DNA from 2 places in the Streptosporangium sp. H16 genome. Region 2 is predicted to be linked to the other one. Evidence: riboswitches for the same ligand, from Rfam matches in the RefSeq annotation. Region 2 holds a riboswitch; the other holds the start of a gene.
What was found. Region 2 has a riboswitch for glycine ahead of gcvP (aminomethyl-transferring glycine dehydrogenase). Riboswitches for the same ligand answer to the same signal wherever they lie in the genome.

Region 1 (11,581 bases), on a different contig from region 2:
CAGGTGGGAAGAGCTCGACCTGGGCTTCTGAAATCCCCCCGAGATCCCCCTGAGATTCCTCGGGAGCGCGGTCTCTCCGGGCGCGGAGCACCGGGGGCCGTAGTGCCCGGGGAGGCCGAGGTGCGGCAGGAACGGGCACCCGTCGCCGGAGCGGCGGGTGCCCGTTCCTCGTGCCGGGGTCCGCTCCCGTGTTCCGGACAATGCCGGGTTCGGAAGGGACGCCGCTCTGCCGGAGTTCCAGCCGATCCCGGCCGTGGGTCCGGGGGAGGAGAGGGGGGCGGCGGGTCAGAGGAAGGTGCGGCCCTCGCCCCGGTAGGTGGGGACCTCGTCCACGACCTCGTCCCCGTCGATCAGGTGCAGGCTCGCGAAGCGCTCGCAGAGCTCGCCCGCCTTGGCGTGCCGGAACCAGACCCGGTCGCCGGCGCGCAGGTCCTCGGCGGCCTGCCCGATGAGGGGGGTCTGCACCTCCCCGGCTCCCTCGTCGGCGTCGTAGCGCAGCCCGCACGGCAGGTAGGGCTGGGGCAGGCGGCTGTCGCCGGGGGCGCCGGAGGCGGGGTAGCCGCCGCCGAGGACGGTGACGACGCCGGGGGAGGGGCGGCGTACGACGGGCAGGGCGAACAGGGCGGCGGGCCGGCCGGTGAATCCCCGGTAGAAGTCGAACAGGCGGGGGTGGAAGAAGCCGGATCCGGCGGCGATCTCGGTGACGGCCCTCTCCCTGGCGGTCTTCTCGATGCTGCCGGTGCCGCCGCCGTTGACGAACTCCAGGTCGGTGATCTGGCGGACGGCCTGGACGATGCGGCCTCTGCGCGTGATCAGCTCGCGCCGGGACCGGGCCTGCATCAGGCGGACGGCCCGGGTCAGGACGGGGTTGCCCGGAGGGTCGTCGCCGACTCCGGCGATCTGCGCCTCGTACGCCATCAGGCCTGCGAGCCGGAATCCGGGCCGTTTCGCGATCTCGGTGGCCAGGTCGGCGGCCTGGCCGATCTCGCGGATGGGGGAGCGGCGGACCCCCGCCCTGAACCGGCCGCCGAAGGCGAGATAGCCCGCGTCGACGTCCAGGCAGAGCCGGATCTCGTGGCGGTCGTGGACTCCGGAGACGGCGGACTCGATGAGGTCCAGGTGCTCGGCGTGGTCCACCATGATCGTGATCTCCCGTGCCGCGACCGGGCCGGCGGCCAGCTCGGCGAGCGCGGCGCGGTCGACGGTGGGGTACGCCACGAGCACGTCCCGCATCCCGGTGGAGACGAGCCAGAGGGCCTCGGGGAGGGTGAAGGCCATGATCCCTGTGAAGCCGTCCATGGCGAGGACGCGTTCGAGCACGGCCCGGGACCTGATGGACTTGCTGGCGACCCTGATCGGCTTGCCCCCGGCCCGGCGGACCATTCCCTCGGCGTTGGCGCGCAGGGCGGGCAGGTCGAGGACGGCGAAGGGAGGATCCAGGTGCGCTGTGGCCCGGTCGTAGCGCTGGCGGTCGTCCATGTTCGCAGGATAACCCGGCTCCCACGAATATGAGCAATGTTCATATTGCTGGACGGGTGGTCAATGCTCCCGCCAGGAGGACCTCAAGATCGCGTAAGTGGGTGGTTGATCCCCGGCCCGCTCCTGCCCGGACGCGTACACATGACCGAATGACGACTACTCTCCAGGACATCCTGGCGGGCTCGGGAGGCACCGGCGGCGCGGGGACCACCACCGGCGGCTCGGGAGGCAAGGCGGCGGCCGAGCAGTTCCAGGACGTCCGCCGCAGGTCGGTGCGGTTGCTGCGGCCGGGAAGGACCCCCGCCGGTGTCCCCGCGGCCATGATGGTGTCCGCCGTGCTGGTGGTCTCGGCCTCGGTGACGGTGGGCCTGCTCATGGAGTCGCCGGTCGCGCGGGTTCCCTACCGGCGGCTCGTCAACGGGGCCGGCGCGTGGAACTGGTCGGATCCCGCCACGTTCGCCGCGTCGACGCTCGCCATGGCGGCGGGCCTGGTGATGCTCGCGCTCGCCGCGCTGCCGGGCCGGACCCGGCTGGTGCCGCTGGAGTCGGGGGATCCGCACATGGTGATCGGCATCACCAGGTCCGGGCTTCGCCGCACGCTGCGGGAGGCCGCCGAGGCGGTGGACGAGGTGAACGGGGCCCGGGTCCGGCTCACGTCGCGGATCGTCGAGGTCACCGTGTTCACCGACGCCGAGCGGACCGGGCCCGTGCTGCGCCGGGTGGGCGCGGCGGTGGGGGACCGGCTGTCCGGGCTGGGCGCGATGTGCGCGGGTGACGTCGTCGTACGGCTGCGCAGGAAGAAGGCGCGATGAGGCCCTACCTGGGCAACCGGATCGGTCTGGCCGTCACCGGGGCGGTGCTGGTGTGCGCGGGACTCTACGCCTTCCTGCGAGGACGCGGTGACATTCCCGGCCAGTCGCCCGGGGCCAGGCTCGTGCGCAAGGGGTTCCCCGGCTGGCTGGCCGCGCATCCGTGGCTGGGCTGGCTGGTGGCGCTGCTGCTGGTGGCGCTGGCACTCCTGGCGGTGCGGTGGCTGCTACACGCCCTGGGATGGGGACGGTGGGGCAGGCGGTCCGGGACGGGGACCGCCATGCTCGGGGTTGCTCTTAAAGAAGTCGAAGGGCTCACCCGTGTCCGCGTCAGGTACGTACGGCACGAGCGGCTGCGCATCGGGGTGGGCTGCGCGCCCGCGACCGATGTCGGCAAACTCGTGGCCCGGCTGAACAGGGACGCGGTGGGGAAGGTCCGACGGGCGCTCGGGGAGGTAGAACTCGGCGTGGTGGTTCGCCTGCACGTCCGCCGCCGCTGACCCTCCGGACACCGGCCGCTCGCCCGTCGCGCCGTACGCGGGTCGCTCGGCCGTTCCTCCGGACGCCGGCCGCTCGCCCGTCCCTCCCAGCACCGGCCATTCGCCCGTCATGCCGTACGCCGGCCGTTCGCCGGTGACGCCGTACGCGGGTCGCTCGCCCGTCGCGCCGTACACCGGCGGCTCCGTCGTGCCCCCGTACGCGGTGCCTCCGTACGCGCCACCCCGGTGCGCCTGCTCGTCGTACGACCCCGGCCCGTACCCCGATTCCCCGACGGGGCTCGCGTACACCGGCCGTTCGGCCGTCGTGCGGTACGACGGGTCCTCGTCGCCGGGGCCCTCGTACGGCGGGTCCTCGTCCGGTTCCCCGGCCGTCGCCTCGGGCGCGTTCTCCTCGTGCCTGGCCCCGAAGGCCAGTCCGGCGGCGAGGCAGGCCAGCGGGAGGGCGGGGATGACGTAGCGGTGGTCGAAGGCCGCGATGAAGGGCGGCAGGACCAGCAGCATGGTCCCCGCCGCCCAGGGCAGCAGCACCGCGCCGCCGAGCCGCCGCAGCCGCATCAACACCCCGACCAGGCCGACCAGCAGGATCACCGCGAGGTACGGGCCCCGCACGAAGGCGTACTCCTGGTAGCCGCGCAGCCAGCCCGCGTACGGCTCGACCATCACCGGCGCCCCCGACGAGCCCTGGTAGGCCACGGTCAGCTGCTCGGCGGTCTTTCCCTGCGAGGCGGCCCCCGAGGAGAAGGGCCGCACGGTGTCGGGGAAGACGTAGGCGCTCTGCGGCCCGGGGGCCGGGTAGACGCGCCGGTTCCAGTCGAAGATGTGGGCCGCGTCGTCGAGGCCCGCCCGCAGGAAGTCGAACGGCTGGGCCATGATCGCCTGGGTGGCGAAGGCGCCCGCGAGCGCGTCGCGCTCCGCCCAACTGCCCTTGACCTTGTTCAGCGGCGACTCGCCGTCCCAGATGTAGACCGGTGGCGCCGGGCGCTGTCCGAGCGGCTCGACGGGGCACAGGGCCGCCTCGGGACCGGCCGGGTGGATCCTGGAACAGTCGGCGAAGGTCATCGTCCGCGCCCAGAGGAAGGCGTTCCCCCTGGTCAGCCCAAAGCTGCCGTGCTCGGCCCGAAACCAGGCCGCGTACGAGCCCAGGCCGATCGCGGCGGCCAGCGTCGCGGCGACGACCGCCCGCCATCCGGCCCGGCGGATCAGCATGCAGACCAGCGCCACGGCGATCAGCGGCAGCCCGATCGTGCGGGTGACGGTCGCCGCGGCCAGCAGCGCTCCGGCCAGTGCCGCGACCCATACCGCGGGGCGCCGCCGCCACAGCAGCAGCGTGACCGCCAGCACCGCCAGGAACTGGAAGAGCAGGTCCGCCATGACGAGGTGTTCGAGCTGGAGCTGGTAGGCGTCCAGCAGCACCGGCAGCGCGGCGAGCGTCGCGCCCCACCCCGGCAACCCGCCCAGCCTGCGCAGCAGCAGGTAGACGCAGACAGCTACGGCCAGTCCGAGCAGGTGCTGCACCGCGACCACCGCGGGAACGCTGGACAGCGGCTTGAGGATCCACAGGAACAGCGCGTAGCCCGCCGGGCGGGACTCCAGGGGGCGGGGGTCGAGCCCCGCGTTCAGGTAGACGAAGGAGTCGGCCCAGAACCACAGGGCGGGCCGGTAGCCGAGCATGGCGAGCAGCCGCAGGCCGCCGCCCGCCAGCAGGGCGGTGATGAAGAGCCAGTGCGACCCGAGGAAGCGGAGCACCCGCAGGGGGCCGGAGGGGTTCGCGGGGCGCTGGGAGCGACGGGAACGGCTTGCCAGGTGCGTTCCCGTTACCACCGCGACCTCCCGAGTCCCGCGCACATGGCCACCCAGCATAGGCGTGGGATCGGGGGGTCTTGCACGTGATGCGAAATTTGATAGGGATTGAGGTCAGCACTCGATGACGTTGACCGCGAGCCCTCCCCGGCTGGTCTCCTTGTACTTGTCGAGCATGTCGCGGCCGGTGTCGCGCATCGTCTTGATGGCCTTGTCCAGCGAGACGAAGTGGCGGCCGTCGCCGCGCATCGCGATCCTGGCGGCGGCGATGGCCTTGATCGAGGCGACCGCGTTGCGCTCGATGCACGGGATCTGCACCAGGCCGCCGATCGGGTCGCAGGTCAGCCCCAGGTTGTGCTCGATGCCGATCTCGGCGGCGTTCTCGACCTGCTCCGGGGTGCCGCCCATCACCTCGGTGAGCCCGGCGGCGGCCATCGAGCAGGCCGAGCCGACCTCGCCCTGGCAGCCGACCTCGGCGCCGGAGATGGAGGCGTTCTCCTTGAACAGCACGCCGATCGCCCCCGCGGTCAGCAGGAAGCGGATCACGCCCTCGTCGTCGGAGTCCTTCGTGAAGCGGTCGTAGTAGGTGAGCACGGCCGGGATGATGCCCGCGGCGCCGTTGGTGGGCGCGGTGACGATGCGGCCTCCGGCGGCGTTCTCCTCGTTGACCGCGAGGGCGAACAGCGAGACCCAGTCCATCGTCTGCAGCGAGTCCTTCTCCGGCGACTCGCTGCGCAGCTGCCGGTGGAGCTGGTGGGCGCGGCGGCGGACCTTCAGGCCGCCGGGCAGCACGCCCTCCTTGCCGATGCCGCGCCGCACGCACTCGCTCATGACCTGCCACAGCACGAGCAGCTGGGCGCGGATCTCGGCCTCGGTGCGGCCGAACGCCCGCTCGTTCTCCAGCATCAGCCCGGAGATCGACAGCCCGGTCTCCGCGCACTGGGCGAGCAGCTCCGCGGCCGTGGTGAAGGGGTACGGCAGGACGGTGTCGTCGGGTTTGATCCGGTCGGCGCCGGTGGCGTTCTCGTCGACGACGAAGCCGCCGCCCACCGAGTAGTAGACCTTCTCGCGGATCGTCTCGCCGGACTCGGACAGCGCGGTGAAGCGCATGCCGTTGGGGTGGCCGGGGAGCGAGATCTTGCGTTCGAAGACGAGGTCCTCGCCGATGACGAAGGGGATCTCGCGGGAGCCGTACAGGGAGAGGGTGCCGGACTCGCGCATGGCGGCGAGCCGCTCGTCGACCGTGTCGACGTCGACCAGCTCGGGCTTCTCGCCGGACAGGCCGAGCAGCACGGCCTTGTCGCTGCCGTGGCCCTTGCCGGTCAGGCCCAGCGAGCCGTACAGGACGGCGCTCACCCGGGCGGTCTTCTCCAGCAGCCCGTCCTGGTGGAGGCCGCGGGCGAACTTGTGGGCGGCGGCCATCGGGCCGCCGGTGTGCGAGCTGGACGGGCCGATTCCGATCTTGAAGAGATCGAAGACGCTGATCGTCATCTGAATCCTTCCAGCGTGGACGGCCACGCGCGCCCGGAGACGCGCGTGGCCGTGACGCGAGGGGGGAGAGGCTTAGGACTCACCCGAGGTGAGCGCGGCGTACTCCTCCGGCGACAGCAGGTCGTCGGCGGAGCCCTCGAGGCGTACGCGGAACAGCCAGCCGTCGCCGTAGGGGTCGCCGTTGACCAGCGAGGGGTCGTCCACGACGGCCTGGTTGACCTCGACGACCTCGCCGGAGACCGGCGCGAAGATGTCGCTCACCGACTTGGTCGACTCGACCTCGCCGACCGCGTCGCCGGCGGCGATCGCCGAACCGACCTCGGGGAGGATCTGCACGAAGACCACGTCGCCCAGCGCCTGGGCGGCGTAGGCGGTGATGCCGACGGTGAGGGTCAGGCCGTCATCGATGCCGGAGATCCACTCGTGTTCTTTGGTGTAGTGCAGTTCCTCGGGAATGCTGCTCATTTTTTCCTCCTGTAGAAAGGCAGTGCGACGACCTCGACCGGCTCGTGGCTGCCCCTGATGTCCACGGCCAGTCCTGACGACAGGCCGTTGTCCACGTAGGCCATGGCGATGGGCCTGCCCAGTGACTGGGAGGGCGCCCCGCTGGTGACCTCGCCGACGACCGTGCCGTCGCCGGCGACCACCACCGGGTACCCGTGCCGGGGCACCCTGCGGCCGGTCGCGATCAGACCGACCAGGCGGCGGGACGGCGGGACGTCCTTGCGTGATTCGAGGGCGGCCCGGCCGACGAAGTCGCCCGGCTTGTCAAACCTCACCACACGGCCCAGCCCGGCGTCGAACGGGGTCAGCCCGGCCGACAGCTCGTTGCCGTAGAGCGGCATCCCGGCCTCCAGGCGGAGGGTGTCGCGGGCGGACAGGCCCGCGGGGATCAGGCCGTGCGGCGCGCCCGCCTCGGTGAGGGCGGCCCAGAGCGGCTCCGCGTCCTCGGCCGCGACGAACAGCTCGAAGCCGTCCTCGCCGGTGTAGCCCGTACGGGCGACGAGGGCCTCGCGGCCCGCGACGACGGCGGGCAGGCCGGCGTAGTACTTGAGCCCGTCGAGGTCGGCGTCGGTGAGCGCGCCCAGGATCTCCGCGGAGCGCGGGCCCTGGACCGCGACCAGCGCGTACCGCTCTGAGCGGTCGTCCACCGCGGCGTCGAAGCCCTTGGCGCGGCCGGTCAGCTCGGCGGCCACCCGCGGGTAGTTGGAGGCGTTGGCGACGACCATGAACTCGGCGGGGGCGAGCCGGTAGACGATCAGGTCGTCCAGCACGCCGCCCTCGGCGTCGACGATCATCGTGTAGCGGGCGCGGCCGGGCTCCAGCGCGGACAGGTGGCCGACCAGCGCGTAGTCGAGGGCCTCGGCGGCCTGCGGTCCGGTCACGAAGATCTCGCCCATGTGGGAGAGGTCGAACAGGCCGGCCGCCTGGCGGACCGCGTTGTGCTCGGCCGACTCGCTGCCGTAGCGGAGCGGCATCAGCCAGCCCGCGAAGTCGGTCAGCGTCGCGCCGAGGGACTCGTGCACGCCGCGCAGCGGCGTAGGTCGGGACATGTGCGCACCTCAGACAAGGGACAGATGAGAGCATCCTCCCCCTCTGTCGTCGGTGCCTGAGAGTTTCATCCGGGTTTTACCGGACTTTCACCTTCGGCGAGGCCGTGGGACCTGCTTTCCAGAGGGCACCTACCCGCACGGTCCTTTGCCTTGAGAGGTTCGCGGGGAGGGCTTGCTCCTTCAGGGGTCCTGGCCTGGGTGTCAGGACGCTCTCCCGCACGGGATTCATCGGTGTCAGCGGCCAGCCTAACCGCCCGAACCGGCCGAGCGAAATCCCCTCGCCGCCCCGAACCGGCCGGGCGAAATCCCCTCGCCATCCCCTCGCCATCCCCTCGCCGCCCCGATCCGCGCCGGTCAGGGGGTGGCGTGGCGTACCAGCGCCTCGAACAGGGCCGACTCGTCGTCGGTCTCGGGGTGCCACTGGACGGCGACGGCGAAGGGGTGGTCGTCCACTTCCACGGCCTCGATCGTGCCGTCCTCGGCGTGGGCGGTCACGCTCAGGCCCGCGGCGAGCCGGTCGAGGGCCTGGTGATGGTAGTGGGCCACATCCACGGTCTCGGCCCCGAAGATCTTCGAGGTCCGGCTGCCGGGGGCGAGCCACACCGGCATCCTGCCGTAGCGGCCGGGAGCCGGGGCGTGCCCCGGGTGGCCGACCACGTCGGGCAGGTGCTGGTGCAGGGTGCCGCCCAGCGAGACGTTCAGGACCTGCATGCCCCGGCAGACGCCCAGGAAGGGAAGGCCCCGCTCCAGGGCCGCCCGGACCAGCCCCAGCTCCGCGTCGTCGCGGAACGGCCGGACGTGGCCGGTCCGCTCGTGCGGCTCCTGCCCGTACCGCTCCGGGCCGACGTCCCCGCCGCCGGCCAGGATCAGCCCGTCCAGGCGTCCCGCCAGCGTCGCGGGGTCGCCCGCCGGGGGCAGGATCACCGGCTGCCCGCCCGCGCGGGCCACGTGGTCGACGTAGTCGTACGGCAGGAGTGCGGTGGTCGTCTCCCAGACGGTGAACCGCGCGGGCTCGACGTAGCAGGTGATGCCGATGACGGGACGGGACATGATCTCCTGTTTCGCCGCGCTTGCACCGAGGTCCCGGCACCGTGTGCCCATCCCGGCGCCCTCCCGCACGTTACCGGCCCCGGCGAGCCCCGGCGAGCCCCGGCACCGGTGGGGGGCGGGAGGGGTGCGGGCGGCGCCGTGGCGGGTGGCGGGAGTTAAGTGGTTAAGCGAATCCGCCGCCGGGGAGGTGGCGAAGCCACCGCCGCCGGTGTCGTCGCGAGCGCGGGCGTTCCGCCGTGCTCCGGCGATCACGGCGGGTCACCGGCCGCCAGGGAGAGCGTGGGAGATCGAGACGAGCGTAGTAGGGTGCGCAGCGGAAACGCGTCGAATAACCGGTTCAGGTGGGGGTCTCGTGAAGCGACCGACGATCGCCGACATCGCTCGTCGCGCGGGGGTGTCCAAGGTCGCGGTCTCCTACGCGCTGAACGACCGGCCGGGTGTGTCGGAGGCGAGAAGGAACACCATCAAGGCCATCGCCAGGGAGATCGGCTGGCAGCCCAACAGCGCGGCGCGCGCGCTCAACGGGGCACGGGCCCGCGCCGTCGGCCTGACCGTGTGCCGCCCGGCGCGGGTCCTGGGGATGGAACCGTTCTTCATGGAGCTGATCAGCGGCATCGAGAGCGAGCTGTCGGCCCGCTCCTACGCCCTGCTCCTGCAGGTGGTGACCGGCCACGCGCAGGAGGCGGAGGTTTACCGCAGGTGGTGGGGAGAGGGACGCGTCGACGGCATCATCCTGGTCGACCTGCACTTCGCCGACCCGCGCATCCCCGAGATCGAGGAGCTGGACCTGCCGGCCGTGGTGATCGGCCATCCGTCGGAGACGGGCTCGCTCGCCGCCGTCTGGTCCGACGACGGCGCGGCCATGCGGGAGACGGTGGAGTATCTCGCCGCACTCGGCCACCGCCGGATCGCCAGGGTCGCCGGGCTGCCCGCGCTGGTGCACACCGCCCTGCGCGATCAGGCCTTCACCGCCGCGTGCGACGAGCTCGGCCTGGCCGGTCACTCCGTCGTGCACACGGACTACACCGGCGAGGAGGGCGCGCGGGCCACGCGGCGGCTGGTCAGCGGCGCGAACCGGCCGACGGCGATCGTCTACGACAACGACATCATGGCCGTCGCCGGGCTTTCCGTCGCGCAGGAGATGCGGCTGGAGGTGCCCGCGGACCTGTCCCTCGTGGCCTGGGACGACTCGCCCCTCTCCCAGGTGGTGCGACCGGCCCTGACCGCTCTCGGCCGGGACATCCCCCACTCCGGGGCGCAGGCCGCGCGGAGCCTGCTGGCGCTGATCGCCGGTGAGCACGTCACCGGCGTCCGGACCGAGACGGCCCGGCTCACGCCGCGGGGCAGCACGGGCGTTCCGGGACGCCGGTGACCGACGCCGCCACCCCGTGACGGCACGGGCGTGCCGGGACGCCGGTGACGGGCGTCGGAACGGGGTGGCGGACGGCGTGGGCGTGCCGGGATTCCGGTGACGGGCGTCAGAACGGGGTGACGTACGCGCCGGAGATGCCGCCGTCCACCAGGAACTCCGAGCCGGTGATGAAGCTGGCGTCGTCCGAGGCGAGGAACGCCACCGCGGCGGCGATCTCGGACGCCTCGGCGAACCGGCCCACCGGGATGTGCACCAGGCGGCGCTGCGCCCGCTCGGGGTCCTTGGCGAACAGCTCCCGCAGCAGCGGAGTGTTCACCGGCCCCGGGCACAGGGCGTTCACCCGGATGCCCTCGCGGGCGAACTGCACGCCCAGCTCACGCGACATGGCCAGCACCCCGCCCTTGGACGCGGTGTAGGAGATCTGGCTGGTCGCCGACCCCATCACGGCCACGAACGACGCGGTGTTGATGATCGACCCCTTGCCCTGCCGCCGCATGTACGGGATGGCGTGCTTGCAGCACAGGTAGACCGAGGTGAGGTTGACCTCCTGGACCCGGCGCCAGGCGTCGATGCCGGTCTCCAGGATCGAGTCGTCGTCCGGCGGCGAGATGCCCGCGTTGTTGAACGCGATGTCCACGCTGCCGTAGGTGTCGAACGCGGCCTGGAACGCGCGGGCGACGTCGTCCTCGCTGGTCACGTCGGCCCGCACGAACAGCCCGCCGACCTCGTCGGCGGCCGCCGCACCGGTCTTCTCGTCCAGGTCCACGCACACGACGCGGGCGCCCTCCTCGGCGAACCGGCGCGCGGTGGCCAGGCCGATCCCGCTTCCGGCGCCGGTGATGACGGCGACCCGGTCCTGCAAACGCAGCATCGCTACTACTCCTCGGAAATGAAGACGTTCTTGATCTCGGTGAACGCTGACAGGGCGTCGGGGCCCAGCTCGCGGCCGAGGCCCGACTGCTTGAAACCGCCGAACGGGGTCCAGTAGCGGACGCTCGAATGGGAGTTGACGCTGAGGTTGCCCGCCTCGACCGCCCTGGCCATCCGCAGCGCCCGGCCGACGTCGCGGGTCCAGATGGACCCGCTCAGGCCGTACGGGGTGTCGTTGGCGATCCGCACGGCGTCCGCCTCGTCGTCGAACGGCACCACCGACACCACCGGTCCGAAGATCTCCTCGGTGAACGCCCGGTCGTCCGCCGACCGGGGCGTCAGGACCGTCGCGGGGAACCAGAACCCCGGCCCCGGCGGGCACGCGCCCTGAAGGTGGGGCGGTTCGGTGACGAAGGAGGCCACCCGGTCCCGGTGCTCGGCGCTGATCAGCGGGCCCATCTCGGTGGCCTCGTCGCGGGGGTCGCCGACCCTGACACCCAGCACTGCCTCCCCGAACCGGGCCAGGAACTCGTCGTGGACCGAGCGCTCGACCAGGATCCGGGAGCGCGCGCAGCAGTCCTGGCCCGCGTTGTCGAAGACCGCGTACGGCGCGGTCGCCGCCGCCCTCTCCAGGTCGGCGTCGGCGAAGACCACGTT
Region 2 (11,581 bases):
ATCGGGCTCAAGCGCGTCCCCAACCCGCTGGAGTTCGGCATCGTCATCGTCGACGACCAGGGCAGGGTGGAGCGCTTCCTGGAGAAGCCGACCTGGGGCCAGGTCTTCTCCGACACCGCCAACACCGGCATCTACGTGATGGAGCCCGAGGTCCTCGACGAGATCGCGGCAGGGGAGTCCGTCGACTGGTCGGGCGACGTGTTCCCCAGGCTGCTGGAGCGCGGCGCCCCGCTGTACGGCTACGTGGCCGACGGCTACTGGGAGGACGTCGGCACCCACGAGAGCTACCTCAAGGCCCAGGCCGACGTCCTGTCCGGCCGGGTCAAGGTCGACATCGACGCCTTCGAGGTCTCGCCGGGCGTCTGGGTCGCCGAGGGGGCCTCGGTCGACGCCGACGCAGTCCTCAAGGGCCCCCTCTACGTCGGCGACTACGCCAAGATCGAGGCGGGCGCCGAGCTGCGCGAGTACACCGTGCTGGGCAGCAACGCGGTGGTCAGGGAGGGGGCCTTCCTGCACCGCGCGGTCGTCCACGACAACGTCTACGTCGGGCCCAGCGCCCACCTGCGCGGCTGCGTGATCGGCAAGAACACCGACCTGATGACCGGCGCCAGGGTCGAGGAGGGCGCCGTCGTCGGCGACGAGTGCATCATCGAGGCCGAGGCGTACATCTCCTCCGGCGTCAAGATCTACCCGTTCAAGACCATCGAGGCCGGGGCGGTGATCAACAACAGCGTCATCTGGGAGCCGCGCGCCCAGCGCAACCTGTTCGGCCCCCGGGGGGTCTCGGGGCTGGTCAACGTCGAGATCACCCCCGAGCTGTGCGTACGGCTGGCCAGCGCCTACGCCACCACCCTGAAGAAGGGCGCCTCGGTCATCACCTCCCGCGACTCCTCCCGCGCCGCGCGGGCGCTGAAGCGGGCCGTGATCAGCGCCCTGAACGCCAGCGCGATCAACGTGCTCGACCTGGAGGCGTCCCCACTCCCGGTGGCCCGCTTCCACACCGCCAGGGAGAACGCCGTCGGCGGCATCGCGCTGCGCACCACCCCCGGCGACCCGCAGAGCGTCGACATCGTCTTCATGGACGAGCACGGCGCGGACCTGTCCCCGGCGGCCCAGCGCAAGCTGGACCGGGTCTTCTCCCGGCAGGAGTTCCGCCGCGCCTTCCCCGGGGAGATCGCCGAGCTGAGCTTCCCCGCCCGGGCGGTGGAGGACTACACGCACGAGCTGCTGCGCCTGGTCGACATCAGCGGGGTGCGCGACGCCGACATGAAGGTCGTGGTCGACTGCGCCGGAGGCACCTCCTCGCTGGTGCTGCCCAGCCTGCTGGGCCGCGTCGGGGTGGACGTGCTGACCGTCAACAACCGGCTGGACGACGCCTCGCCCACCGAGACCCTCGCCGAGCGCCGCCGCGACCTGCAGCGCCTGGCGGAGCTCGTCAGCTCCTCCAGGGCGGCCTTCGGGGTGCGTTTCGACCCGGTGGGGGAGCGGGTCGCGCTGGTGGACGAGAAGGGCCAGCTGATCAGCGAGGAGCGCGCCCTGCTGGTGGTGCTCGACCTGGTCGCCGCCGAGCGGCGCGGCGGCAGGGTGGCGCTGCCGGTCACCACCACCCGGGTGGCCGAGCAGGTCTGCAGGTTCCACGGCGTCCAGGCCGAGTGGACCTCCACCGCGATCGACGCGCTCACCGCCGCGGCCAGGGGGCCAGAGATGATCTTCGCGGCCGACGGGCGCGGCGGTTTCATCGTGCCCGAGTTCGGCCCCACGGTGGACGGCCTGGCGGTGTTCCTGCGCCTGCTGGGCCTGGTCGCCAGGACCCGGCTCTCGCTCAGCCAGATCGACGCCAGGATCCCCGAGGCCAAGCTGCTGCGCCGGACCGTGCCGACCCCGTGGGCCGCCAAGGGCGCGGTGATGCGCTCGGTCATCGAGGCCGCCGAGCACTACCGCATCGACACCACTGACGGGGTGCGGGTCGTCGCCGAGGACGGCAGCTGGACCCTGGTGCTGCCCGACCCGACGGAGGCGGTCACCCACCTGTGGGCCGAGGGGTTCGACGTCGACTCCGCGCAGACCCTGATCGAGCACTGGGCGCGGGTGGTCGAGGAGGCCGCGGGCGGCTGACGGGACCAGGCCCCGGCGGGCGCGCCGAAGGCGCGGGAGGGCGCCCGGACGGGGGCCGCGGGCCGAGCGGTTGCCACAAACACAGCGCGGCGCCATGGACCGGGGACAGTGCCCCACTGTAACTTTGTCACCGACCGTACCCGCGGTTCAGCGTCAACCTTGACCTTCGCGCCTCATCACTGTATGTTGCGGCATTCGCAGTCCGAGAAAACACTTGAGAAGCGAAGAAGCGAGGCGCGCATCACTGAGCACCGTTGCCGCGTCTTCGCGGTAGGAGGCCGAGCCGATCGATGCCGAGCGTCTACTGCACGCAGTGCGGTCATGCCAATCCTGAGGATGCCCGTTTCTGTTCACGATGCGGGTCGCCGCTTACCAAAGCCGAGACCCCCGGAGACAGCACATCGACGATCTCCCTCTCCGGGATCGAGGCATACGAGGCGGAGACAGGTGAGACGCTTCTCGCCGAACGGCAGGCCGTCGAGCAGTTGCCCCCGGGCACCGCGCTGCTGGTCGCGATGCGCGGCCCCAACGCCGGCAGCCGGTTCCTGCTCGACAGCGACCTGACCACCGTGGGCCGTCACCCCGAGAGCGACATCTTCCTCGACGACATCACGGTCTCGCGCCGCCACGTGGAGTTCTACCGGCGCGGCGGCGGGGTCTTCACCGTCCGTGACGTCGGCAGCCTGAACGGCACGTACGTGAACCGCGAGCGCATCGAGGAGGTCCCGCTGTACGGCGGGGACGAGGTGCAGATCGGCAAGTTCCGCCTCGTCTTCCTCACCCGCGGCGCCGCTGGAGGATGATGAGCTCGCAGGCCGCTCGTGCGCACATGAGCATCGGGGAGGTGCTCGCTCTCCTGCAGGGCGAGTTCCCCGATGTCAGCATCTCCAAGATTCGTTTCCTGGAGGGCGAGGGGCTGATCGAGCCGGAGCGCAGTCCCTCCGGATACCGCAAGTTCACCTACGCCGACGTCGAGCGGCTCCGTTACATCCTCAGCGAGCAGCGTGACCGCTACCTGCCGCTGCGCGTCATCAAGGATCATCTGGAGGCGGCCGACCGCGAGGAGCGCCCGGCCGCCAGGCCGCGCGCGGTCCCCGACGACGCGCCCCCCGAGATCCGGCTCACCCGCGAGGAGCTGCTCGCCGCCGCCGAGCTCGACGAGGAGACCCTCGCCGAGCTGGAGGACTACGGCCTGCTGGCCGCCGTGGCCCGCTACTACGACGCCGAGGCGCTGGCCGTGGCCCGCAGCGTCGGAGCCCTGGCCGCCTTCGGCCTGCGGGCCCGCCACCTGCGGGCCGTCAAGGCCGCCGCGGAGCGCGAGGCCGGCCTGGTGGAGCAGGCCGTCGCCCCGCTCCTGCGCCGCCGCGCCCCCGGGGCCATCGACCAGGCCGACGAGACGGCCAGGGAGATCTCCGGCCTGCTGCTGGAATTGCACGCCTCTCTGCTGCGTTCCGGCGTTCGTGGGGCCCTGGGCCGGTGAGAACCTGACCAGGCACTCGTACCCCCACGAGTGTTACGTTGAACAAACCGGTCGGAATCCAGCGAAGACGGAGCAGCCCGTGTTGCAGATGGAGGTCGTGGGCGTTCGAGTTGAGATGCCCTCCAACCAGCCGATCGTCTTGCTGAAAGAGACGCATGGGGAGCGTTACCTACCTATCTGGATCGGCATGACGGAGGCCACGGCGATCGCCATGGCCCAGGCCGAGGAACCACCACCCCGGCCGCTCACGCATGACCTGTTCCGTGACGTGCTCGAAGGGCTCGGCGTCCGGCTGAGCACGGTCAACATCGTCGCCCTGCGCGACGGCATCTTCTTCGCGGATCTCGTGTTCTCCAACGGGGTCGAGGTGAGCGCGCGTCCCTCGGACTCGATCGCCTTGGCACTTCGCACCGGCGCACGTATCTTCGCGAGTGAGGACGTGGTCCGGGAGGCAGGAGTGATCATCCCGGACGACCAGGAGGACGAGGTGGAGAAGTTCAGGGAGTTCCTTGACACGATCACGCCCGAGGACTTCGGCCGCGCGGGGTAGGAATTTCGGTGCATTTACGCTTCACGACGCGCCGGGTGGGGTCGTTGACTGGACTTGGCCCCAGTCCTACGGTGCAAGTGAAACCCGCGGTCGTGCGTAAACCCCCAGATCAGGCCGTGGGATGAGAGAAAGCCGGAGGTCCGCGTGGCGGTCAGCAGCGGCGAGGGTAGAAACGCCGATCAGGATGACCCGGAACGGCGCCAGTCGGCACGTCAGCGCGCGGGTGAAGAGGGTCTGCTGTTCGACGGGCAACCGGTGAAGGTGCCCGCCGACATCGGCTACCGGGGCCCCACGGCCTGTTCCGCGGCCGGCATCACCTACCGGCAACTCGACTACTGGGCGCGCACCGGCCTGGTCGAGCCCACCGTGCGAGCCGCCCACGGCTCCGGCTCCCAGCGGCTGTACGGCTTTCGCGACATCCTGGTCCTCAAGGTCGTCAAGCGGCTCCTCGACACCGGTGTCTCCCTCCAGCAGATCCGCATCGCCGTGCAGCACCTGCGCGACAGGGGCGTCAACGACCTGGCCGGGATCACCCTGATGAGCGACGGGGTGAGCGTCTACGAGTGCACCTCGCCCGACGAGGTCATCGACCTCCTCCAGGGCGGTCAGGGAGTCTTCGGCATAGCACTGGGACGGGTGTGGCAGGAGGTGGAGGGCTCCCTCGCGGATCTGCCCGGCGAACGCGCGGAGTCGAGCGAGGGCCCTTTAGGAGATCATCAGGCCGATGAGCTGGCCCGTCGTCGCAGAGCACGACGAACCGGGTAAACTCGGACCTGCCACTGACCCTGTGCGGGAGAGACCCCGACCAAGATCGGGGCGCCGAAGGAGCAACCTCCCCGGAATCTCTCAGGCACCCGGTACCGCACGGACGAGGCAACTCTGGAAAGCAGGCGCGCTCGCCAGGCGCGACTCACCGACGGTGCAAGCCTCCCGGCAACGGGCAGGTGAAGCTCTCAGGTCACGACCCCGCACGACGGTCGTGATGACAGAGGGGGAGACCAGGCATACGCCCGCGCCCAGCGCCGGTCTCCACCCCGTCCCGGGAGGCTTCACCAATGACCGACCTGTCATCGCTCAGCGAACTCGGCTCTCCCGCGTTCGCGACCCGTCACATAGGGCCGGACGACGCCGGCCAGACCCGCATGCTGGAGGCGGTCGGATTCGCCTCCGTCGCCGACCTGGTCGCGGTGGCCGTGCCCGAGGCGATCCGTTCCTCGGAGCGGCTGAGCCTGCCCCCGGCGGCCGGGGAGTCCGAGGCTCTCGCCGAGCTGCGGGTCCTCGCCGGGCGCAACACCGTGCTCACCTCGATGATCGGCCTGGGGTACCACGACACGATCACCCCGGGCGTCATCCGCCGCAACCTCCTGGAGAACCCGGGCTGGTACACCGCGTACACGCCCTACCAGCCGGAGATCTCCCAGGGCCGCCTGGAAGCTCTGATCAACTTCCAGACCGTCGTCTCCGACCTGACCGCCCTCGACGTCGCCGGGGCCTCCCTGCTGGACGAGGCCACCGCCGCCGCCGAGGCGATGACCCTGGCCCGCCGCGCGGGCCGCAGCCCCTCGAAGGTGTTCGTGGTGGACGCCGACGCGCTGCCGCAGACCAAGGCGGTGCTGCGCACCCGCGCCGAGCCGCTCGGCATCGAGCTGGTCGAGAGCGACTTCACCGCCGAACTCCCCGAGTGCTTCGGGGTGCTCGTGCAGTATCCCGGCGCCAGCGGCAGGATTCGCGACTTCCGCGCCATCGCCGACGCCGCCCACGCGCGCGGCGCCCAGGTGGTCGCCGCCGCCGACCTGCTGGCCCTCACCCTGCTGGCCGCGCCCGGCGAGCTCGGCGCCGACATCGCGGTCGGCTCCTCGCAGCGCTTCGGCGTCCCCCTCGGCTTCGGCGGCCCGCACGCCGCCTACATGGCGGTCCGCGACGGCCTCCAGCGCCAGCTGCCCGGCCGCCTGGTGGGCGTCTCCCAGGACGCCGACCGGCGCCCCGCGTACCGGCTCGCGCTCCAGACCCGAGAGCAGCACATCCGCCGCGAGAAGGCCACCAGCAACATCTGCACCGCGCAGGTGCTGCTCGCCGTGATCGCCGGCATGTACGCCGTCTACCACGGCCCCGAGGGCCTGCGCAGGATCGGCCGCCGCACCCACCGGCACGCCGTCGTGCTCGCCGAGGGCCTGCGCCAGGGCGGCGTCGAGGTCGTGCACGACACCTTCTTCGACACCGTGCTCGCCAAGGTGCCCGGCCGCGCCGAGGCGGTCGTCGCCGCGGCCCGCGACAACGGGGTGAACCTGCGCCTGGTCGACGCCGACCACGTGGGCGTCACCTGCGACGAGAGGACCGAGCTCCTCCACCTGGAGCAGGTCCTGGCCGCCTTCGGGATCAGCGGCGCCGTGCTCGCCGACCTCGACGCCGCCGCGCACGACGCGCTGCCCGCCGCGCTGGCCCGGGTCAGCGACTACCTGACCCACCCGGTCTTCCACAGCCACCGCTCCGAGACGGCCATGCTGCGCTACCTGCGCAGGCTCCAGGACAAGGACATCGCGCTCGACCGGTCGATGATCCCGCTGGGCTCCTGCACCATGAAGCTCAACGCGACCACCGAGATGGAGCCGATCACCTGGCCGGAGTTCGCCGGGCTGCACCCCTACGCGCCCGAGGACCAGGCCGCGGGTTACATCGAGCTGATCGGGCAGTTGGAGCGCTGGCTGGCCGAGGTCACCGGCTACGACGCCGTGTCGCTCCAGCCGAACGCCGGCTCCCAGGGCGAGTTCGCCGGGCTCCTGGCGATCCGCGCCTACCACACCGCCCGCGGCGAGTCGGGCCGCGACGTCTGCCTGATCCCCTCCTCCGCGCACGGCACCAACGCCGCGAGCGCGGTGATGGCGGGCATGCGCGTGGCCGTGGTCGCCTGTGACGACCAGGGCAACGTGGACGTCGACGACCTCGTCGCGAAGATCGACAAGCACCGCGAGCAGCTCGCCGCGATCATGGTGACCTACCCGTCCACGCACGGCGTGTACGAGGAGACGATCGTGCGGATCTGCGAGCTGGTGCACGAGGCGGGAGGGCAGGTCTACGTCGACGGCGCCAACCTCAACGCGCTGGTCGGCCTGGCCAGGCCCGGCGAATTCGGGGCGGACGTCTCCCACCTGAACCTGCACAAGACCTTCTGCATCCCGCACGGCGGCGGCGGTCCCGGCGTCGGCCCGGTCGCGGTCCGCGCCCACCTGGCCGACTACCTGCCCGGCCACCCGCTGCGCGAGGGCGGCGAAGGCACAGCGGTCGGCCCGGTCTCGGCGGCCCCGTACGGCTCCGCGGGCATCCTGCCCATCTCCTGGGCCTACATCCGGATGATGGGCGCCGACGGGCTGAAGGCGGCCACCGAGCAGGCCATCCTGTCGGCCAACTACCTGGCCCGCAGGCTCAGCCCCCACTACCCGGTCCTCTACACCGGCCGCGGCGGCCTGGTCGCCCACGAGTGCATCGTGGACCTGCGCCAGATCACCAAGGAGACCGGGGTGACGGTCGACGACGTGGCCAAGCGCCTCATCGACTACGGCTTCCACGCCCCGACCATGTCCTTCCCGGTGGCCGGCACGCTGATGATCGAGCCGACCGAGAGCGAGGACCTGGCCGAGCTCGACCGGTTCTGCGAGGCGATGATCGCGATTCGCGAGGAGATCGCGAAGGTCGCCTCCGGGGCGTACGACAAGACCGACAACCCGCTGCGCAACGCCCCGCACACGGCCGACAGCCTCGTCGCCGACGAGTGGGGCCACCCCTACAGCCGCACCGAGGCGGCCTACCCGCTGCCGTCGGTGCGCGAGGGCAAGTACTGGTCGCCGGTCCGCCGCATCGACCAGGCCTACGGTGACCGCAACCTGGTCTGCTCCTGCCCTCCCCTGGAGGCGTACGAGGACTGATCACCGCCGGGGAGCGGCCGGGATCGGAGGCCCGCGCGACCCTCGATATTCGCGGGGAATGCGACAGGACGGAGGGCGCCCCGAGTCGTTAGGCTCGGGGCGTCTCCGTATCCGGAAGGATCCTGCATGCCTGAGGTGGACACCCGTCCCTTGGACACCGCGCGAAGACTGGCCGAGGCGGGCGACCTCGACGGCGCCGCCGCGATCTTCGCCGAGCTGGTCGCCGATCCCGACGAGCCCGACCGGGCCCAGGCGGCGGTGGGTCTCGCGGTGGTGCTGGAGGAGAGCGGGGACGTGGCGGGTTCCCGCGCGGCCGCGCGCACCGCGCTGGCGACCGGGCATCCGGAGTTCGCCGCCCAGGCCGCCTGCCTGCTCGCGGGGAGCTTCGAGCGGGAGGACCTGGCCGACCAGGCCCGCGCTGCCTGGCAGGCCGCGCTGGGCGTCGGCCATCCCGCCTACGTCCCGCTGGCGCACATGGCCCTCGCCAGGCTCGCCACGGGCGCGGAGGAGGCCGAGCGGTCGTTGCGTGACGCGCTGGCCACCGCCGACCCGGAGATCGCTCCTCGTGCCGCCCAGCGGCTGGCGGAGGCACTCCTGGAGGAGGGCGAGCCGGGGGAGGCCGCCCAGGTGCTCCTGGAGGCGCTCTCGGTGCCCGACGCGGCCGAGGTGCCGAGGCTGCGGGTGATGCTCGGCATCGCTCACCTGGAGCTGGCGTGCGCGGAGTTCTCCGCCGCGATCGAGGAGGGCGGCGACGTCGAGACCGGCGCGCTGGCCATCGAGCTCCTGGCCCGCACGCTCCCGCTCAGGGGCCGCGACGAGGACGCCGAGCGCGTGTGGCGCTACGGCCTGGACAGCGCCGACGAGGATCTCGCCGGTGAGGTCCGCCTCCGCCTCGACCGGGACCTCTGAACCCGGGGCGCGCGGCGCGCCTGCCGGCCTCCCGGGTGAAGGCGCGATGCTCGTCGTGCCCGTGGGAGACCTCGCACGGGCACCGGCCTTCCCTGCGGCCTGGCCTCGCGGATTCCGGGCCGTCCGAGGCGGGACCGGGGAGCCGGAGAGGCCGGGTGGGACTTCTGGCGGGTGTCAGTCGCGCTCCCGCCAGCGGCTCAGGGCGTGGGCGAAGTTGATCGCCACGATTCCGCCCCAGGCCAGCAGCAGCCCGGCGGTGCCGGAGGTCTGCGCCGCGATGGCGGTCAGCGGGATCCCGATGCCCATCGAACCGAGGGCGAGCGGGATCGAGCTGTTCGAGTTCTTGCGCGACTTGGCCTTCGGCGCCCCGGAGGCGTGCATCTCGGCGCGCACCCGGTGGGCGATGGTCGCGTCCAGGCGTGACACGAACGACTCGATGAGGGCGGCCTCGTACTCGGGGCCGAGGTCGCGCCGGGCCTCGACGGTGGCACGCATGTCCTGGCGGATATCTTGATAGTCCTGCACGCTTCGATTGTTCCTTCACACCGGCCGCCAGGCATCAGTCAATAGGAGGAGATCCGTGTCCACCTCCGAGTCCACCCCTCCCGACGGCGCGTCCGCGCCGGGATCGGGGTTCCCGGCGCGCGCGGTCCCGCCCGTGGAGATCGCGACCCCGCACGGCCCGGCGCTGGTGGAGATCGACGAGGTGGCCGCCCCGCGTTTCCTGCTGGTGCTCACCCACGGCTCGGCCGGGGGAGTGGACGCCCCCGACCTGCTGGCCGTGCGGGACGCCGCGACGGCGATCGGCGGGACGGTCGCGCGGGTGCTCCAGCCGTTCCGGATGCGCGGAGCCCGCGCGCCGGGGTCGGCGGTCAAGCAGGACGAGGCGTGGGAGACGCTGGTGGCCGGGCTGCGCGGGCGCTATCCGGGGCTGCCGCTGGTGCAGGGCGGGCGGAGCAACGGGGCCAGGGTCGCGTGCCGTACGGCCGGGAGGGTCGGGGCCCGCGCGGTCGTCGCGCTGGCGTTCCCGCTGCACCCGCCGGGGAAGCCGGAGCGGTCACGTGCCGGGGAGCTGCGCGCGGCGGGTGTGGACGTGCTGGTGGTGAACGGAGACCGTGACCCGTTCGGCGTGCCCGAGGCGGCGGACGTCGCGCGCCTGGTGGTGCTGCCGGGAGAGGGTCACGACCTCGGGAGGAATCCCGCCGGGGTGGGCGAGGTGGTCGCCGGGTGGCTCGACGCGAGGATGCGGCCGGGCTCGGTGGACCCGCTCAGCGTGACCGGTCGGGTGTGACGGGCCTCAGACCACGCCGGCCAGTGGCCGATGCGGCTCGATGACGGCACCGTCCGGGAGGAGCTCGCCGGTGTCGTCGAACAGCACCACACCGTTGCAGAGCAGGCTCCAGCCCTGCTCGGGGTGGGCCGCCATGGTGCGGGCGGCTTCGCGGTCCAGCGCGTCGGCGGACGGACAGGACGGCTCGTGCGGGCACATCGGCGTGCCTCCGGATCTCTCGTGTCGGCTCGCCCGGGTCACACCGGGCACGGGTGGGCATCGGACATCCGGCGGCACCGTCACCGATGGGTCTCCGTTCCCACGTATGACGGGGACGAGCATCTGAATGTTGATATATGGCCATGCGGTCCCTAACAGAACGGGAGCCGCACATCAAGCAGATCAAGTGTGCGATCGATCGCACCTTGGCGACATAGCCCGTTAGGACTGTTTGAGAACTGGTAAGGGGTCAGTCCGTCAGGGCTTTATCAGGGGATGTGACCTATAACACAGCATGCCTCATATAAGGACATTCGACCAAGTGCGACACGCCGCCAGGCAGGTAAACGATCGGTTACAAGTTGCTGACGTGCGCCGACGCGGGTTTTCACACCCCTGACCGTCCCTTACCGGGTCCGATGCGCTCACCGCGCGCCCAGGCCGGCCAGGAGCGCGTCCAGCCCGTGCTCGAAGTCGGCGTCCGCCCCCGGGCTGCCGCCTCCCCTGGACGGGGGACGCCAGGGCTCGTCCTCGTCGCCCGAGGGCTCGGCCCAGCCCGACTGCTGCACCTCCACCGCCACCGCGCCGAAGACGTAGGCCCGAAGGGCCCGTACCGCGCCCGCTGCGTCGGCCAGTCCCGCGTCGGTCAGCTGGTCGATCTGCTCCCTGATGGCGATCGCCGCCCTGCCCCTCGGCGGCTTGGTCAGGGCCAGGGCCAGCACCCCGGGATGCTCCCTCAGCGCGGCCCGGCTCGCCCGGCACCAGGCCCTCGCGCTGTCCTGCCAGCTCCCGCCGGGCTCGGCGTGGACGGTGGTGACGTGCTCGGCCAGCGCGTCCATCAGGGCGTCCTTGCCGCGCGGCAGGTGGTGGTAGATGGCCATCGCCTCCACCTGGAGCGCGTCGCCCAGCCGCCGCATCGTCAGGCGCCGGAGCCCCTGGCCGTCGGCGATGTGGAGGGCGGCGTCGATGATGCGCTCCCTGGAGAGCGGGACGGGAGGTCGCTTGGCAGGCATGGGTGGCATCCTGCCACCCCTCACCTTACTGCGTAAAGGACGGCGCGCCGGGCAGGACGAAGGTTCCCCGGCCCCGCCCTGCGGCGAGGCGGCCGATGGAGCCGC

Region 1: linked by a shared signal. The riboswitch ahead of gcvT (glycine cleavage system aminomethyltransferase GcvT) and the one ahead of gcvP (aminomethyl-transferring glycine dehydrogenase) in region 2 are both predicted to bind glycine.

The regions. Positions count from the first base shown of each region.
Region 1 covers NZ_JBPXMD010000003.1:31,180-42,760, reverse strand. Annotated here, with positions in the region: gene ACTOQ2_RS05950 (hypothetical protein) at 1-31, shown strand, start outside; gene ACTOQ2_RS05945 (amino acid deaminase/aldolase) at 286-1,479, opposite strand; gene ACTOQ2_RS05940 (DUF6286 domain-containing protein) at 1,629-2,291, shown strand; gene ACTOQ2_RS05935 (hypothetical protein) at 2,516-4,609, opposite strand; gene ACTOQ2_RS05930 (L-serine ammonia-lyase) at 4,703-6,079, opposite strand; gene gcvH (glycine cleavage system protein GcvH) at 6,152-6,544, opposite strand; gene gcvT (glycine cleavage system aminomethyltransferase GcvT) at 6,541-7,632, opposite strand; glycine riboswitch at 7,666-7,760, opposite strand; glycine riboswitch at 7,761-7,859, opposite strand; gene ACTOQ2_RS05915 (gamma-glutamyl-gamma-aminobutyrate hydrolase family protein) at 7,987-8,682, opposite strand; gene ACTOQ2_RS05910 (LacI family DNA-binding transcriptional regulator) at 9,035-10,054, shown strand; gene ACTOQ2_RS05905 (3-oxoacyl-ACP reductase) at 10,161-10,925, opposite strand; gene ACTOQ2_RS05900 (aldehyde dehydrogenase family protein) at 10,931-11,581, opposite strand, start outside.
Region 2 covers NZ_JBPXMD010000033.1:32,019-43,599, forward strand. Annotated here, with positions in the region: gene ACTOQ2_RS35880 (sugar phosphate nucleotidyltransferase) at 1-2,115, shown strand, start outside; gene ACTOQ2_RS35885 (FHA domain-containing protein) at 2,406-2,918, shown strand; gene ftsR (transcriptional regulator FtsR) at 2,945-3,595, shown strand; gene ACTOQ2_RS35895 (bifunctional nuclease family protein) at 3,675-4,145, shown strand; gene ACTOQ2_RS35900 (MerR family transcriptional regulator) at 4,290-4,910, shown strand; glycine riboswitch at 4,926-5,018, shown strand; gene gcvP (aminomethyl-transferring glycine dehydrogenase) at 5,201-8,065, shown strand; gene ACTOQ2_RS35910 (tetratricopeptide repeat protein) at 8,192-8,974, shown strand; gene ACTOQ2_RS35915 (hypothetical protein) at 9,149-9,499, opposite strand; gene ACTOQ2_RS35920 (alpha/beta hydrolase family protein) at 9,633-10,265, shown strand; gene ACTOQ2_RS35925 (DUF5999 family protein) at 10,272-10,463, opposite strand; gene ACTOQ2_RS35930 (TetR/AcrR family transcriptional regulator C-terminal domain-containing protein) at 10,889-11,476, opposite strand.